2 regions of the Leclercia adecarboxylata genome follow, and region 1 is predicted to be linked to the other one. Evidence: predicted binding sites of a transcription regulator. Region 1 holds the regulator's gene; the other holds the start of a gene.

Region 1 (7,423 bases):
AGTGTAATGAAGGATAAGACAATGATTAATACGGGTGCTTCCCTTGCAACCTGTTATGGCCCGGTAAGTGCGCAAATGATGTCGCAAGCTGAAAAGATTCGCCTGCTGATCCTGGATGTGGATGGCGTGCTCTCTGATGGTCTGGTTTATATGGGCAATGATGGCGAAGAGCTGAAAGCGTTCAACGTACGTGATGGCTACGGCATTCGCTGTGCCCTGACGTCTGGCATAGAAGTTGCCATCATTACCGGACGTAAGGCTAAACTGGTAGAAGATCGGTGCGAAACGCTGGGCATTACACATCTCTATCAGGGGCAATCCGATAAGATGGTCGCTTTCAGGGACTTACTTGGTAAACTTGCCATTGCGCCGGAAAATATCGCCTATGTCGGAGACGATCTTATTGACTGGCCAGTAATGGCAGAAGTGGGACTCAGCATCGCCGTGGCCGATGCCCATCCGCTTTTGATCCCGCGCGCTGACTATGTCACCCGTATCAACGGTGGCCGTGGCGCAGTACGAGAAGTCTGCGACCTGTTGCTGCTGGCGCAAGGTAAGCTTGATGAGGCCAAAGGGCAATCGATATGAGTAAAACCAGACGTTGGGTTATTATTCTGCTAACGCTTGTTGCACTGGTACTGATTGGCGTGAATCTCGCTGACCGGGACGACGAACAAGCGCCGACGGTCAACACGAACGATCCGACGTATAAAAGCGATCACAGCGATACCGTCGTTTACAGCCCCGAAGGGGCGCTGAATTACCGCCTTATCGCTCAGCACGTTGAGTATTTTTCCGAACAGGGCGTCTCGTGGTTTACCCAACCGGTGATGACCACGTTTGATACCAATAAGATCCCGACGTGGTCGATTAAATCAGACCGGGCAAAACTGACGAATGACCGTATGCTTTATCTGTATGGTCATGTTGAAGTGAATGCGCTGACCGCCGATTCGCAGCTGCGCAAAATCACAACCGATAACGCACAGATAAACCTTGTGACGCAGGATGTAACCTCGCAGGATCTGGTTACGTTATACGGCACAACATTTAATTCCAGCGGTCTGAGAATGCGCGGGAACTTACGCAGCAAGAACGCAGAGCTGATTGAAAAGGTTAGAACCTCCTATGAAATTCCAAGCAAACAAACTCAGCCTTAATAGTGTTATAGCCGGCGCGCTGCTGGCCCTCAGCCTTCCTGCGCTTGCTGTGACGGGTGATACCGAGCAGCCGATCCATATCGAATCTGACACGCAATCACTCGATATGCAGGGCAACGTGGTGACCTTTACCGGCAATGTGGTCGTGACTCAGGGCACCATCAAAATCAACGCCGATAAAGTCGTGGTGACGCGTCCTGGCGGTGAGGACGGAAAAGAGATTATCGATGGCTACGGCAACCCGGCCACCTTCTACCAGATGCAGGATAACGGTAAGCCGGTGAAAGGCCACGCTTCCCAGATGCACTACGAGCTGGCGAAAGATTTTGTGATTCTTACCGGTAATGCGTACCTGGAGCAGCTCGACAGCAACATCACGGGCGACAAGATCACTTACCTGGTTAAAGAACAAAAAATGCAGGCCTTCAGTGAAAAAGGCAAACGCGTGACTACCGTACTGGTTCCATCGCAGCTGCAGGACAAAAACAGCACTCAGGCCCCGGCACAGAAAAAGAGTAACTAATTCGTTATGGCAACATTAACTGCAAAGAATCTCGCCAAAGCCTATAAGGGCCGCCGCGTAGTGGAAGATGTCAGTTTGACCGTTAACTCCGGCGAGATTGTCGGCCTGTTGGGTCCTAACGGTGCGGGTAAAACCACCACGTTTTACATGGTTGTGGGCATTGTGCCGCGCGATGCGGGTAACATCATCATTGATGATGAAGATATCAGCCTGCTGCCCCTGCACGCGCGTGCGCGTCGCGGCATCGGCTATCTGCCGCAGGAAGCCTCGATTTTTCGCCGTCTGAGCGTTTACGACAACCTGATGGCCGTACTGCAGATCCGCGATGATTTGACCTCTGAGCAGCGTCAGGATCGCGCCAACGAGCTGATGGAAGAGTTCCATATTGAGCACCTGCGCGACAGCCTGGGTCAGGCGCTTTCCGGTGGTGAACGCCGCCGTGTGGAAATTGCCCGCGCGCTGGCAGCCAATCCGAAATTTATTCTGCTCGATGAACCTTTTGCCGGTGTAGACCCGATTTCGGTTATTGATATCAAACGTATTATTGAGCATCTGCGGGACAGTGGTCTTGGCGTTCTTATCACCGACCACAACGTGCGCGAAACGCTGGCGGTGTGTGAGCGTGCTTATATCGTCAGCCAGGGCCATCTTATCGCCCACGGTACCCCGCAGCAGATCCTCGAAGACGATCATGTTAAGCGCGTGTACCTTGGGGAAGACTTCAGACTCTGATAGGGTAGAAGCTAAGTCTCGCGTAAACGGAGAAAAATGCTCTGAACATGAAGCAAGGTTTGCAATTAAGGCTCAGCCAACAGCTGGCCATGACGCCGCAGTTACAACAGGCCATTCGTCTGTTGCAGCTGTCGACGCTGGAACTTCAGCAGGAGCTCCAGCAAGCGCTGGACAGTAACCCCCTCCTCGAGCAAACCGATCTTCACGACGAGGTAGAAACTCAGCAAACCCAGGATAACGAAACCCTCGACACGGTTGATGCGTTAGAGCAGAAAGAGATGCCTGACGAACTCCCGCTCGATGCCAGCTGGGATGAGATCTACACCGCCGGAACCCCATCCGGCACGCGGGCAGACTATCAGGATGACGAGTTACCGGTGTATCAGGGTGAAACCACCCAGTCGCTGCAGGATTACCTGATGTGGCAGGTGGAGCTGACGCCGTTTTCCGATACCGATCGTGCCATCGCCACCTCCATTGTGGATGCCGTCGATGAGACCGGCTATTTGACCGTGTCGCTGGACGATATCCTGGAGAGCATCGGCGACGATGATATTGAGATTGAAGAGGTCGAAGCGGTTCTGAAACGCGTGCAGCGTTTTGACCCGATCGGCGTCGCCGCGCGCGATTTGCGCGATTGTCTGCTGATTCAGCTTTCGCAGTTTGTGAAAGAGACCCCGTGGCTGGAAGAGGCCCGGCTTATCATCAGCGAACATCTGGATCTGCTGGCCAACCACGACTTCCGTTCACTGATGCGTGTGACGCGACTGAAAGAAGAGGTGCTGAAAGAAGCGGTCAATCTGATTCAGTCGCTGGATCCGCGCCCGGGGCAGTCCATCCAGACCAGCGAGCCCGAGTATGTCATTCCTGATGTGCTGGTGCGTAAGCATAACGGTCTGTGGACCGTGGAGCTGAATTCCGACAGCATCCCCCGCCTGCAAATTAATCAGCAGTACGCCTCAATGTGCACCAGCTCCCGCAACGACTCGGATAACCAGTTTATCCGCAGCAATCTGCAGGAGGCACGCTGGCTGATCAAAAGCCTGGAGAGCCGCAATGATACCCTGCTGCGCGTCAGCCGCTGCATCGTCGAGCAGCAGCAGGCGTTTTTTGAGCAGGGTGAAGAGTTTATGAAGCCGATGGTGCTGGCCGATATTGCCCAGGCCGTCGAGATGCACGAATCGACAATTTCACGCGTGACGACGCAGAAGTATCTTCACAGCCCGCGCGGTATTTTTGAGCTTAAGTATTTTTTCTCCAGCCATGTCAACACCGAAGGCGGCGGCGAAGCCTCGTCGACGGCGATCCGGGCGCTGGTGAAAAAGTTAATCGCCGCGGAAAACCCCGCGAAACCACTGAGTGACAGTAAGTTGACCACCATGCTGTCCGAACAAGGTATCATGGTGGCACGCCGCACTGTTGCGAAGTATCGAGAGTCTTTATCCATTCCGCCGTCAAACCAGCGTAAACAACTGGTCTGACACAACCGATAAGGAAGACACTATGCAGCTCAACATCACTGGACATAACGTCGAGATCACTGAGGCCCTGCGCGATTTTGTGAATACTAAATTCGCCAAGCTCGAGCAGTATTTTGAGAGGATCAACCAGGTCTACGTTGTGTTAAAAGTGGAAAAAGTGACTCATATCTCGGATGCTACCCTGCACGTCAACGGGGGCGAAATCCATGCCAGTGCGGAAGGGCAGGACATGTACGCGGCTATCGACGGCTTGATCGACAAGCTGGCACGACAGCTAAACAAACATAAAGATAAACTGAAACAACACTAATTGTCCGGGCAGTTAACGGGTGCAGGTCGGCCTGTTGTGAAACACAACGGGCCCTTTGTACAGTTAGCGCTTAGGTGAAATTATGATGAATAACGATTCCACTCTACAACTGAGCAGTGTCCTTAATCAGGAATGTACCCGCAGTGCCGTTCACTGCCAGAGCAAAAAACGTGCGCTGGAGATCATCAGTGAACTGGCCGCAAAACAGCTGAGCCTGCCGCCACAAGTGGTCTTTGAAGCGATCCTGACCCGTGAGAAAATGGGCAGTACCGGCATCGGCAACGGCATCGCCATTCCCCATGGCAAACTGGAAGAGGATACTCTGCGTGCTGTAGGGGTGTTTGTTCAACTGGAAACACCTATCGCCTTTGATGCCATTGATAACCAGCCTGTCGATCTGCTGTTTGCCCTGCTGGTGCCAGCCGATCAGACTAAAACGCATCTGCATACGCTTTCGCTGGTGGCCAAACGTCTGGCGGATAAAACCATCTGTCGCCGTTTGCGTGCGGCGCAGAGCGACGAAGAGCTCTATCAAATTATTACGGAAACGGAAGGCAATCAGGATGATGCGTAATCGGGTGATGGCTTTGACATCTGTAGTCCTGAGGAGAAACGGTACATGGTGCTGATGATCGTCAGCGGGCGTTCGGGGTCCGGAAAATCGGTCGCCCTGCGCGCGCTGGAAGATATGGGCTTTTACTGCGTGGATAACCTGCCGGTGGTGCTGCTGCCCGACCTGGCGCGTTCGCTGGCGGATCGGCAGATTTCTGCCGCGGTCAGCATCGACGTTCGTAATATGCCTGAATCGCCGGAGATCTTTGAGCAGGCGATGAGCAGCTTGCCGGAAGCATTTTCACCTCAGCTTCTGTTCCTTGACGCCGATCGCAACACGCTGATCCGTCGCTACAGCGATACCCGCCGCCTGCATCCGCTCTCCAGCAAAAACCTGTCGCTGGAAAGCGCTATCGACCAGGAGAGCGATTTGCTGGAGCCGCTGCGCTCCCGCGCCGATCTGATCGTCGACACCTCTGAAATGTCGGTCCATGAACTGGCGGAGATGCTGCGTACCCGTCTGCTGGGCAAACGCGAACGCGAACTGACGATGGTCTTTGAATCGTTCGGCTTTAAGCACGGCATTCCAATCGATGCAGACTACGTGTTCGACGTGCGCTTCTTACCGAACCCGCACTGGGATCCGAAGCTGCGTCCGATGACCGGCCTCGATAAGCCCGTCGCCGCGTTCCTTGACAGACATACGGAAGTGCATAACTTTATCTATCAGACGCGCAGCTATCTTGAACTCTGGTTGCCAATGCTCGAGACAAACAATCGCAGCTACTTAACGGTGGCGATTGGCTGTACCGGGGGCAAACACCGTTCGGTCTATATTGCTGAGCAACTGGCTGACTATTTCCGCTCGCGCGGTAAAAACGTGCAGTCCCGTCATCGTACGCTGGAAAAACGTAAAACATGACCGTAAAGCAGACCGTTGAAATCACCAACAAGCTGGGCATGCACGCACGCCCGGCGATGAAGTTATTTGAACTGATGCAGGGGTTTGACGCGGAAGTTCTGCTGCGTAATGACGAAGGCACCGAAGCCGAAGCCAACAGCGTAATTGCTCTGCTGATGCTGGATTCGGCGAAGGGCCGTCAGATTGAAATCGAAGCCACCGGCCCGCAGGAAGTCGAGGCGCTGGCGGCGGTGATTGCGTTGTTTAACGCCGGATTTGATGAAGATTAATGCAGCTTATTAGCCTGCATAAAGCCTTCGCCACCCAGCTGGCGCATCTGGCGCAGGATCCACGCCTGACGGCTGCGTACATAGCCTGATGGCGCGCTGGCCTTAAAGCGGATCGGATTCGGTAACACAGCCGCCAGCAGCGCGGCCTCCGACGCCGTCAGACGGCTGGCTGGTTTGTTGAAATAGCGCTGCGACGCGGCTTCAACGCCAAACACACCCTCGCCAAACTCCGCGATATTCAGATAGACCGTCAGGATCCGTTTTTTACTCCACACCGTTTCGATACCCAGCGTCAGCCCGGCTTCAAAGCCCTTTCTTATCCAGCTGCGCCCGTCCCATAGAAACAGGTTTTTCGCCGTCTGCTGAGAAAGCGTCGATGCCCCCCGAATGCGGCTCTCGTTGCGCTCGTTATGCGCTAACGCCTTCTCAATCGCCCCGACGTCGAATCCCCAGTGTTCAGGGAATTTTTGATCTTCGGCGGCAATCACGGCCAGCCCCATCCAGGGAGAGATCTCATCCATACTCACCCAGTCAGAGTGGGCGATGTAGCTGAAATTGCCGCTCAGCCAGTTACCCAGCTGACGTTCAACCATCACCGCTGAAAACGGCACTGGCAGGAAGCTAAACAAGGCGATACCCCCGCCCCAGAAAACCGCCATGACCAGCAGAATGCGAATGACGATCCGTCTTAACCAGCCAGCTTTAGGACGCTTTAACCTCATTCAGCAAGCACCAGCACGCGGGTGACCAGCTTCTCGATACCCGTCGCGGCTTCCGCGATGGTTTGCGCCAGCATGTAAGCGGGCGTGGTCACGATCCTGTTCTCTTCATCGACCACGATATCGTCCACCGGACAAGGGATATGTTCACCGCCCATATCCTCAATGACCTCGGCGGTATCGATATCAGTCCCGATGGTCAGGCGCAGCGGTTTATCAAAAATGGCCGGCAGCATCGCGGGAGCGATACAGATAAAGCCCAGCGGCTTGCCTGCCTCATGCATCTGCAGGGCCAGCGCTTTTAAATCGTTATCTACCCGGCAGGCACTGCCCTGCCGGGCAAAATCACTCAGATTCTTGGCCGCACCAAAACCGCCCGGCACAATCAGCGCATCCAGTTCAGCGGCCAGGGCCTCGCTGAGCGGGCGAACCTCTCCACGTGCGATCCGTGCTGCCTCAACGAGGACATTACGGCTTTCGGCCATCGTTTCGCCGGTCAGGTGGTTGATCACGTCTGACTGGGCTTTATCCGGTGCAAAACAGACCGCTTCGGCACCGTTACGCGCCAGGGCCAGCAGCGTCAGAACGGCCTCATGAATTTCTGAACCGTCGTAAACTCCACAGCCGCTCAGGACTACACCAACCTTTTTCATCATGCGATCCCTCTCGAAAAATGTTAAATGCGCATTAAAAATTCTGATTAAAACGGTGTGCTTCACACATTTAACTGATTCATGTAACAAAGTATTTAAGAT
Region 2 (7,423 bases), 1.9 Mb from region 1:
TCAAAAACGTAAAGCAGAACAGGCAGCGGAACGCAAACGCGAAGCCCAGGAGCAAGAGCAGAAATGAGTCAGGTGATCCTCGATTTACAACTGGCATGTGAAGAGTCTTCCGGCCTGCCGGAAGAGAGCCAGTTCCAGGCGTGGCTGAATGCCGTCATCCCCCAGTTTCAGGAAGAGTCGGAAGTGACGATTCGCCTGGTGGATGAAGCAGAAAGCCACGAGCTGAACCTGACCTACCGCGGTAAAGATAAGCCGACTAACGTCCTCTCTTTCCCGTTCGAAGCGCCGCCGGGCATTGAACTGCCGCTGCTGGGTGATTTGATCATCTGTCGTCAGGTGGTGGAGCAGGAAGCGCAGGAGCAGCAGAAGCCGCTCGAGGCCCACTGGGCGCATATGGTAGTGCACGGCAGCCTGCATCTGCTGGGTTACGACCACATTGAAGATGACGAAGCAGAAGAGATGGAATCCCTCGAGACAGAGATAATGCTTGCTCTGGGCTATGAGGATCCGTACATTGCCGAGAAAGAGTAGTCTGTAGGGCGCGCTTGCGCCCTGCTGGCATAATGTGCCGTTGCGTATGACAAAAGTCCGCGGCGGCAATCAATAGACCAACATGAGAACCCTTAACAAACGCCATGAGCGACGACAATTCACACAGTAGCGACACACCAAACAGCAAAAAAGGATTTTTCTCCCTCCTTCTGAGCCAGCTGTTCCACGGGGAACCTAAAAACCGTGACGACCTTCTGGAGCTCATCCGTGACTCCGGGCAAAACGAGCTTATCGATGAGGATACGCGCGAGATGCTCGAAGGGGTAATGGACATCGCCGACCAGCGCGTTCGCGATATCATGATCCCGCGTTCCCAGATGATTACCCTGAAACGCAACCAGACCCTGGACGAGTGCCTCGATGTCATTATCGAATCCGCTCACTCGCGTTTCCCGGTGATCAGCGAAGACAAAGATCACATCGAAGGGATTTTGATGGCTAAAGATCTGCTGCCGTTTATGCTCAGCGATTCCGAAGCCTTCAGCATGGAAAAAGTGTTACGCCCGGCGGTGGTTGTTCCGGAGAGCAAGCGTGTTGACCGCATGCTGAAAGAGTTCCGCTCCCAGCGCTACCACATGGCGATTGTTATCGATGAATTTGGCGGTGTTTCGGGCCTGGTCACCATCGAAGATATTCTTGAACTGATCGTGGGTGAAATCGAAGACGAATATGACGAAGAAGAGGATATCGACTTCCGTCAGCTTAGCCGCCACACCTGGACCGTGCGTGCGCTCGCCCCAATCGAAGATTTCAATGACACCTTCGGGACCCACTTCAGCGATGAAGAGGTGGATACCATCGGCGGGCTGGTAATGCAGGCGTTTGGTCACCTGCCGGCGCGTGGCGAGACCGTGGAAATAGACGGTTACCAGTTCAAGGTGGCGATGGCCGACAGTCGACGTATTATTCAGGTTCATGTAAGAATGCCGGACGATGCTCCGCAACCCACACTGGATGATTGATTTAAATGGCATTTGCCCCACTGTTTGAACGCCAGCGCACGCGTTTGCTACTGGCGCTGATCCTCGGAGCCAGCGGTACGCTGGCTTTTTCCCCTTACGACTTCTGGCCTGCTGCCCTGCTCTCCCTGATGGGACTTCAGGGGCTGACGCTTAACCGACGCCCTGTTCAGGCGGCGGCGATTGGCTATTTCTGGGGTCTGGGCCTGTTTGGCGCCGGTATTAACTGGGTTTACGTCAGCATTGCCCAGTTTGGCGGCATGCCAGGCCCGGTGAACGTCTTCCTCGTCGTGCTGCTGGCGGCGTACCTCTCGCTGTACACCGGTCTGTTCGCCGGGATCCTCTCGCGCCTGTGGCCGAAAACCAGCTGGCTGCGTGTGGCCATTGCCGCCCCGGTGGTCTGGCAGGTAACCGAGTTCCTGCGCGGCTGGGTGCTGACCGGGTTTCCGTGGCTGCAGTTTGGCTACAGCCAGATAGACGGCCCGCTGAAAGGGCTGGCGCCGGTGATGGGCGTCGAGGCGATCAACTTCCTGCTGATGGTGGTGAGTGGCCTGCTGGTGCTGGCGCTGGTGCAGCGCAACTGGCGACCGCTGGTGATGGCTCTGGTGCTCTTTGCCCTGCCTTTCCCGCTGCGTTATATCCAGTGGTTCACTCTTGAACCGGAACGCGCAACCCAGGTGTCGATGGTTCAGGGCGATATCCCTCAGTCGCTGAAATGGGATGAAGGCCAGCTGCTCAACACCCTGAAAATTTATCTGGATGCCACCCAGAAAGAGATGGGCAAATCCCAGCTGATTATCTGGCCGGAGTCGGCAATTCCGGATCTGGAGATTAACCAGCAGCGTTTTCTTGCCATGATGGACGATCTGCTGCGGGCGCGAAACTCCACCCTGATAACCGGTATCGTTGACGCGCGTCTGAACAAGCAAAACCGTTACGACACCTACAACACCATCATTACGCTTGGGAAAGACAACCCGTACAGCTACGAGTCGACTAACCGCTACAACAAGAATCACCTGGTACCTTTTGGTGAGTTTGTGCCGCTGGAGTCGATTCTGCGTCCGCTGGCACCGTTCTTCGATCTGCCGATGTCCTCCTTTAGCCGGGGTTCTTACGTTCAGCCTCAGCTGAGCGCACACGGATTTCTGCTGACCGCCGCCATCTGCTACGAGATCATCCTGGGTGAACAGGTGCGGGATAATTTCCGCCCGAACACCGACTACCTGTTGACTATCTCTAACGATGCCTGGTTCGGTAAGTCGATTGGTCCATGGCAGCACTTCCAGATGGCGCGGATGCGCTCTCTGGAGCTGGCGCGTCCTCTGCTGCGCAGCACCAACAACGGTATCACTGCCGTGATTGGCCCGCAGGGCGAAATTCAGGCCATGCTCCCGCAGTTCACCCGCGACGTACTGACGGCAAAAGTCACGCCCGCCACGGGGCTGACGCCGTACGCCCGCACCGGCAACTGGCCGCTGTGGATCCTCACCGCCCTGTTCGGTTTCGGCGCTTTGCTGATGAGTTTGCGCCAGCGTCGTAAGTAGCTTTTTCCCCCTCACCCTAACCCTCTCCCCTTAGGGGAGAGGGGATCGTCCTTGCATATTTGCCCCATCCTGCTTGCCTTTCTCCCTCTCCCTTTCAGGGAGAGGGCCGGGGTGAGGGTTAATTCTGGCACGCCTGTTGCTTTATTTATTCACGTAAACGCGATTTGGCTTAATGTGAAACCTTGTCGCACCAGCATAGTTCACCGGTAGCACCGAAACGGTGCAACGAAAGATTTATGCCTCTGAATGGTGCGGCGCGCTTCGCAAAAATAAACAATAACGCAGCAAAATCTTTACATTAAGCCAAACTAAATGTTAACAAACATGTATAACACTGCACTCGTATCGCGCGAGCTATAACAACATCACACCGAATATCAATGCGTCTCTGGCGCTGATAAAAAAGGAGTTGGATATGCAATTACGTAAACTGGCCACAGCAATGCTGGTGATGGGATTGTCCGCAGGCGTGGTTCACGCTGAAGATGCTGCGCCGGCAGCAGGCGGCACCCTGGAAAAAATCGCTAAAAACGGCGTGATTGTGGTCGGCCACCGTGAGTCATCTGTTCCGTTCTCATACTACGACAACACGCAAAAAGTCGTGGGCTACTCACAGGATTACTCCAACGCGATCGTTGACGCGGTGAAGAAAAAGCTGAACAAACCGAATCTGGAAGTGAAGCTGATCCCAATCACTTCACAAAACCGTATCCCGCTGCTGCAAAACGGCACCTTCGATTTTGAGTGTGGCTCCACCACCAACAACCTTGAGCGTCAAAAACAGGCTGCCTTCTCCGACACGATCTTCGTGGTGGGTACCCGACTGCTGACCAAAAAAGGCGGCGAGATTAAAGACTTTGCCGACCTGAAAGGCAAAGCGGTGGTTGTGACCTCCGGTACCACCTCTGAAGTTCTGCTGCACAAGCTGAATGAAGAGAAGAAAATGGACATGCGTATCATCAGCGCCAAAGACCACGGTGACTCTTTCCGTACCCTGGAAAGCGGCCGCGCAGTTGCCTTTATGATGGATGATGCCCTGCTGGCCGGTGAACGTGCTAAAGCGAAGAAACCAGACAACTGGGAGATCGTGGGCACCGCGCAGTCCAAAGAGGCCTACGGCTGCATGATGCGTAAAGACGATGCGGAATTTAAGAAACTGGTCGATGACACCATCGCTCAGGTTCAGACCTCTGGCGACGCGGAAAAATGGTTCGATAAGTGGTTCAAGAACCCAATCCCACCAAAGAATCTGAACATGAACTTTGAACTGTCTGACGACATGAAAGCACTGTTTAAAGAACCGAATGACAAGGCACTTAACTAATTAGAACCACTAAGGGGCGGGATCTCCTGCCCTCTCGATTGTCGGGAAGCGCGGACAGACTAAACGTTGAGTGGTCGTTCCCCACTCAGCGCGAACATTAAAGCTTCTCACCAATCTTCGAGGGTAGCGCTGCTACCCTTTTTTTTCTGGAGTTTACTATGTCAATTGACTGGAACTGGGGCATTTTCCTGCAGCAAGCCCCGTTCGGCAACACCACCTATCTTGGCTGGCTGTGGAGCGGTTTTCAGGTCACGGTCGCACTGTCGATCACCGCCTGGATTATTGCGTTTCTCGTCGGCTCGTTGTTCGGTATTTTACGTACCGTCCCTAACCGTTTTCTCTCTTCGCTGGGAACCCTCTACGTCGAACTGTTCCGTAACGTTCCGTTAATCGTGCAGTTCTTTACCTGGTATCTGGTCATTCCTGAACTGTTGCCGGAAGATATCGGCATGTGGTTCAAATCTGAACTGGATCCGAACGTTCAGTTCTTTGTCTCCTCGATGCTCTGCCTCGGCCTGTTTACCGCTGCCCGTGTTTGTGAGCAGGTACGTGCGGCGATCCAGTCGCTGCCACGCGGACAAAAAAATGCCGCACTGGCGATGGGTCTGACCCTGCCGCAGGCTTACCGCTATGTTCTGCTGCCGAATGCCTATCGCGTGATTGTGCCGCCGATGACCTCGGAGATGATGAACCTGGTGAAAAACTCGGCCATCGCCTCCACGATCGGTCTGGTGGATATGGCCGCGCAGGCGGGTAAACTGCTGGACTATTCCGCCCACGCGTGGGAATCCTTTACCGCCATTACCCTGGCGTACGTGCTGATTAACGCTGTGATTATGCTGGTGATGAACCTGGTCGAACGTAAAGTTCGCCTGCCGGGCAACCTGGGGGGCAAATAATGTACGAGTTTGACTGGAGTTCTATTGTTCCTTCCCTGCCCTACCTGATTGATGGGCTGATTATCACCCTGAAGATCACCCTGACGGCGGTGGTGGTCGGGATTGTCTGGGGTACGCTGCTGGCGGTGATGCGCCTGTCGAGCTTTAAGCCTGTCGCCTGGTTTGCAACGGCCTACGTCAACGTGTTTCGTTCCATCCCGCTGGTGATGGTGCTGCTGTGGTTCTATCTCATCGTACCCGGTCTGCTGCAGGACGTGCTTGGCCTGTCGCCGAAATCTGACATCCGCCTGATCTCGGCGATGGTGGCCTTCTCCATGTTTGAGGCGGCGTACTACTCGGAGATTATCCGTGCCGGGATCCAGAGTATCTCCCGCGGGCAGTCCAGCGCCGCGCTGGCGTTAGGCATGACCCACTGGCAGTCGATGAAGCTCATCATTCTGCCGCAGGCGTTCCGCGCCATGGTTCCGCTGCTGCTGACCCAGGGCATCGTATTGTTCCAGGACACCTCGCTGGTGTATGTACTGAGCCTGGCAGACTTCTTCCGTACCGCCTCTACCATCGGCGAGCGCGATGGTACTCAGGTTGAGATGATCCTGTTCGCAGGTGCGGTCTATTTTGCAATTAGTTTAAGTGCGTCGCTGTTGGTCAGCTGGCTGAAGAAAAGGACAGTGTAATGATTTCCCTGAAAAATGTTTCTAAATGGTATGGGCACTTTCAGGTGCTGACCGACTGCTCCACGGAAGTGAAAAAGGGCGAGGTGGTGGTGGTTTGCGGGCCGTCCGGCTCCGGTAAATCCACGCTGATCAAAACCGTGAACGGCCTTGAGCCAGTGCAGCAGGGCGAGATCACCGTCAACGGCACCAAAGTGAATGACAAGAAAACCAACCTGGCGAAGCTGCGCTCCAACGTCGGGATGGTGTTCCAGCACTTTGAACTGTTCCCGCATCTGTCGATCATTGAGAACCTGACCCTGGCCCAGGTAAAAGTCCTCAAGCGCGACAAAGCAGCAGCACGCGAGAAAGGCCTGAAACTGCTTGAGCGCGTAGGGCTTTCTGCACATGCCGATAAGTTCCCGGCGCAGCTCTCCGGCGGCCAGCAGCAGCGCGTGGCGATTGCCCGCGCGCTGTGTATGGATCCGGTGGCCATGCTGTTTGATGAACCCACGTCGGCACTCGATCCTGAGATGATCAACGAGGTACTGGACGTCATGGTTGAGCTGGCCAATGAAGGGATGACCATGATGGTGGTGACCCACGAAATGGGCTTTGCGCGTAAAGTGGCGAACCGCGTCATCTTTATGGATGAAGGCAAAATCGTCGAGGATTCGGCCAAGGAAGATTTCTTTGCCAACCCTCAGTCCGAACGCGCTAAAGACTTCCTCGCCAAAATTCTGCATTAATCCCTCTGGTGCGCAATCGCTCAGATTGCGCACCGCTTCACGCTTTTCATCTGTTTGCCTCGTCTGCTCCTCTCTTCAGCGTTAGCCTTGTCACAAAACAACACTGAGAAATGGAGAATTCAATGGCACTACCTATTATCCTCGATTGCGACCCGGGTCATGATGACGCGATCGCTCTCGTCCTCGCCCTCGCCTCACCGGAACTGGAACTCAAGGCGGTGACCTCTTCTGCCGGAAACCAGACTCCGGACAAAACCCTGCGCAACGTGCTGCGAATGCTGACGCTTTTAAAACGCAGCGATATTCCGGTGGCAGGCGGCGCCTCTAAGCCTCTGATGCGCGATTTGATTATTGCCGACAACGTGCACGGTGAAAGCGGTCTTGATGGCCCTGCCCTGCCTGAGCCCGATTTTGCCCCGCAGGATTGCACGGCCGTGGAACTGATGGCAAAGGTACTGCGTAAAAGCCCTGAACCGGTGACGCTGGTGGCAACCGGCCCGCAGACTAACGTCGCTCTGCTGTTGAACGCTCACCCTGAACTGCACGCAAAAATCGCCCGGATTGTGATCATGGGCGGCGCGATGGGGCTGGGCAACTGGACGCCCGCGGCGGAATTCAACATTTATGTCGACCCCGAAGCCGCCGAAATCGTTTTTCAGTCCGGCATCCCGGTAGTAATGGCCGGGCTGGATGTGACGCACAAGGCGCAAATTATGGCGGAGGATATCGAGCGTTGTCGCCGT

What was found. Region 1 encodes sigma-54, which starts transcription at its own class of promoters, with help from an activator protein. Its sites were predicted from a motif close to GTTGGCACANNTTTCGCTNT; they were not measured.
Region 2: a site for sigma-54 is predicted at 3,182-3,201, ahead of FHN83_RS18040 (amino acid ABC transporter substrate-binding protein). Genes of this name have one in related genera too.

Annotation. Positions count from the first base shown of each region.
Region 1 covers NZ_CP040889.1:1,521,617-1,529,039, forward strand. The annotation lists gene kdsD (arabinose-5-phosphate isomerase KdsD) at 1-7, shown strand, start outside; gene kdsC (3-deoxy-manno-octulosonate-8-phosphatase KdsC) at 22-588, shown strand; gene lptC (LPS export ABC transporter periplasmic protein LptC) at 585-1,160, shown strand; gene lptA (lipopolysaccharide ABC transporter substrate-binding protein LptA) at 1,129-1,683, shown strand; gene lptB (LPS export ABC transporter ATP-binding protein) at 1,690-2,415, shown strand; gene rpoN (RNA polymerase factor sigma-54) at 2,463-3,896, shown strand; gene hpf (ribosome hibernation promoting factor) at 3,919-4,206, shown strand; gene ptsN (PTS IIA-like nitrogen regulatory protein PtsN) at 4,289-4,780, shown strand; gene rapZ (RNase adapter RapZ) at 4,826-5,680, shown strand; gene npr (PTS phosphocarrier protein NPr) at 5,677-5,949, shown strand; gene mtgA (monofunctional biosynthetic peptidoglycan transglycosylase) at 5,946-6,671, opposite strand; gene elbB (isoprenoid biosynthesis glyoxalase ElbB) at 6,668-7,321, opposite strand.
Region 2 covers NZ_CP040889.1:3,413,688-3,421,110, reverse strand. The annotation lists gene FHN83_RS18060 (PhoH family protein) at 1-67, shown strand, start outside; gene ybeY (rRNA maturation RNase YbeY) at 64-531, shown strand; gene corC (CNNM family magnesium/cobalt transport protein CorC) at 636-1,514, shown strand; gene lnt (apolipoprotein N-acyltransferase) at 1,520-3,058, shown strand; gene FHN83_RS18040 (amino acid ABC transporter substrate-binding protein) at 3,474-4,382, shown strand; gene gltJ (glutamate/aspartate ABC transporter permease GltJ) at 4,541-5,281, shown strand; gene gltK (glutamate/aspartate ABC transporter permease GltK) at 5,281-5,955, shown strand; gene FHN83_RS18025 (amino acid ABC transporter ATP-binding protein) at 5,955-6,680, shown strand; gene rihA (pyrimidine-specific ribonucleoside hydrolase RihA) at 6,803-7,423, shown strand, end outside.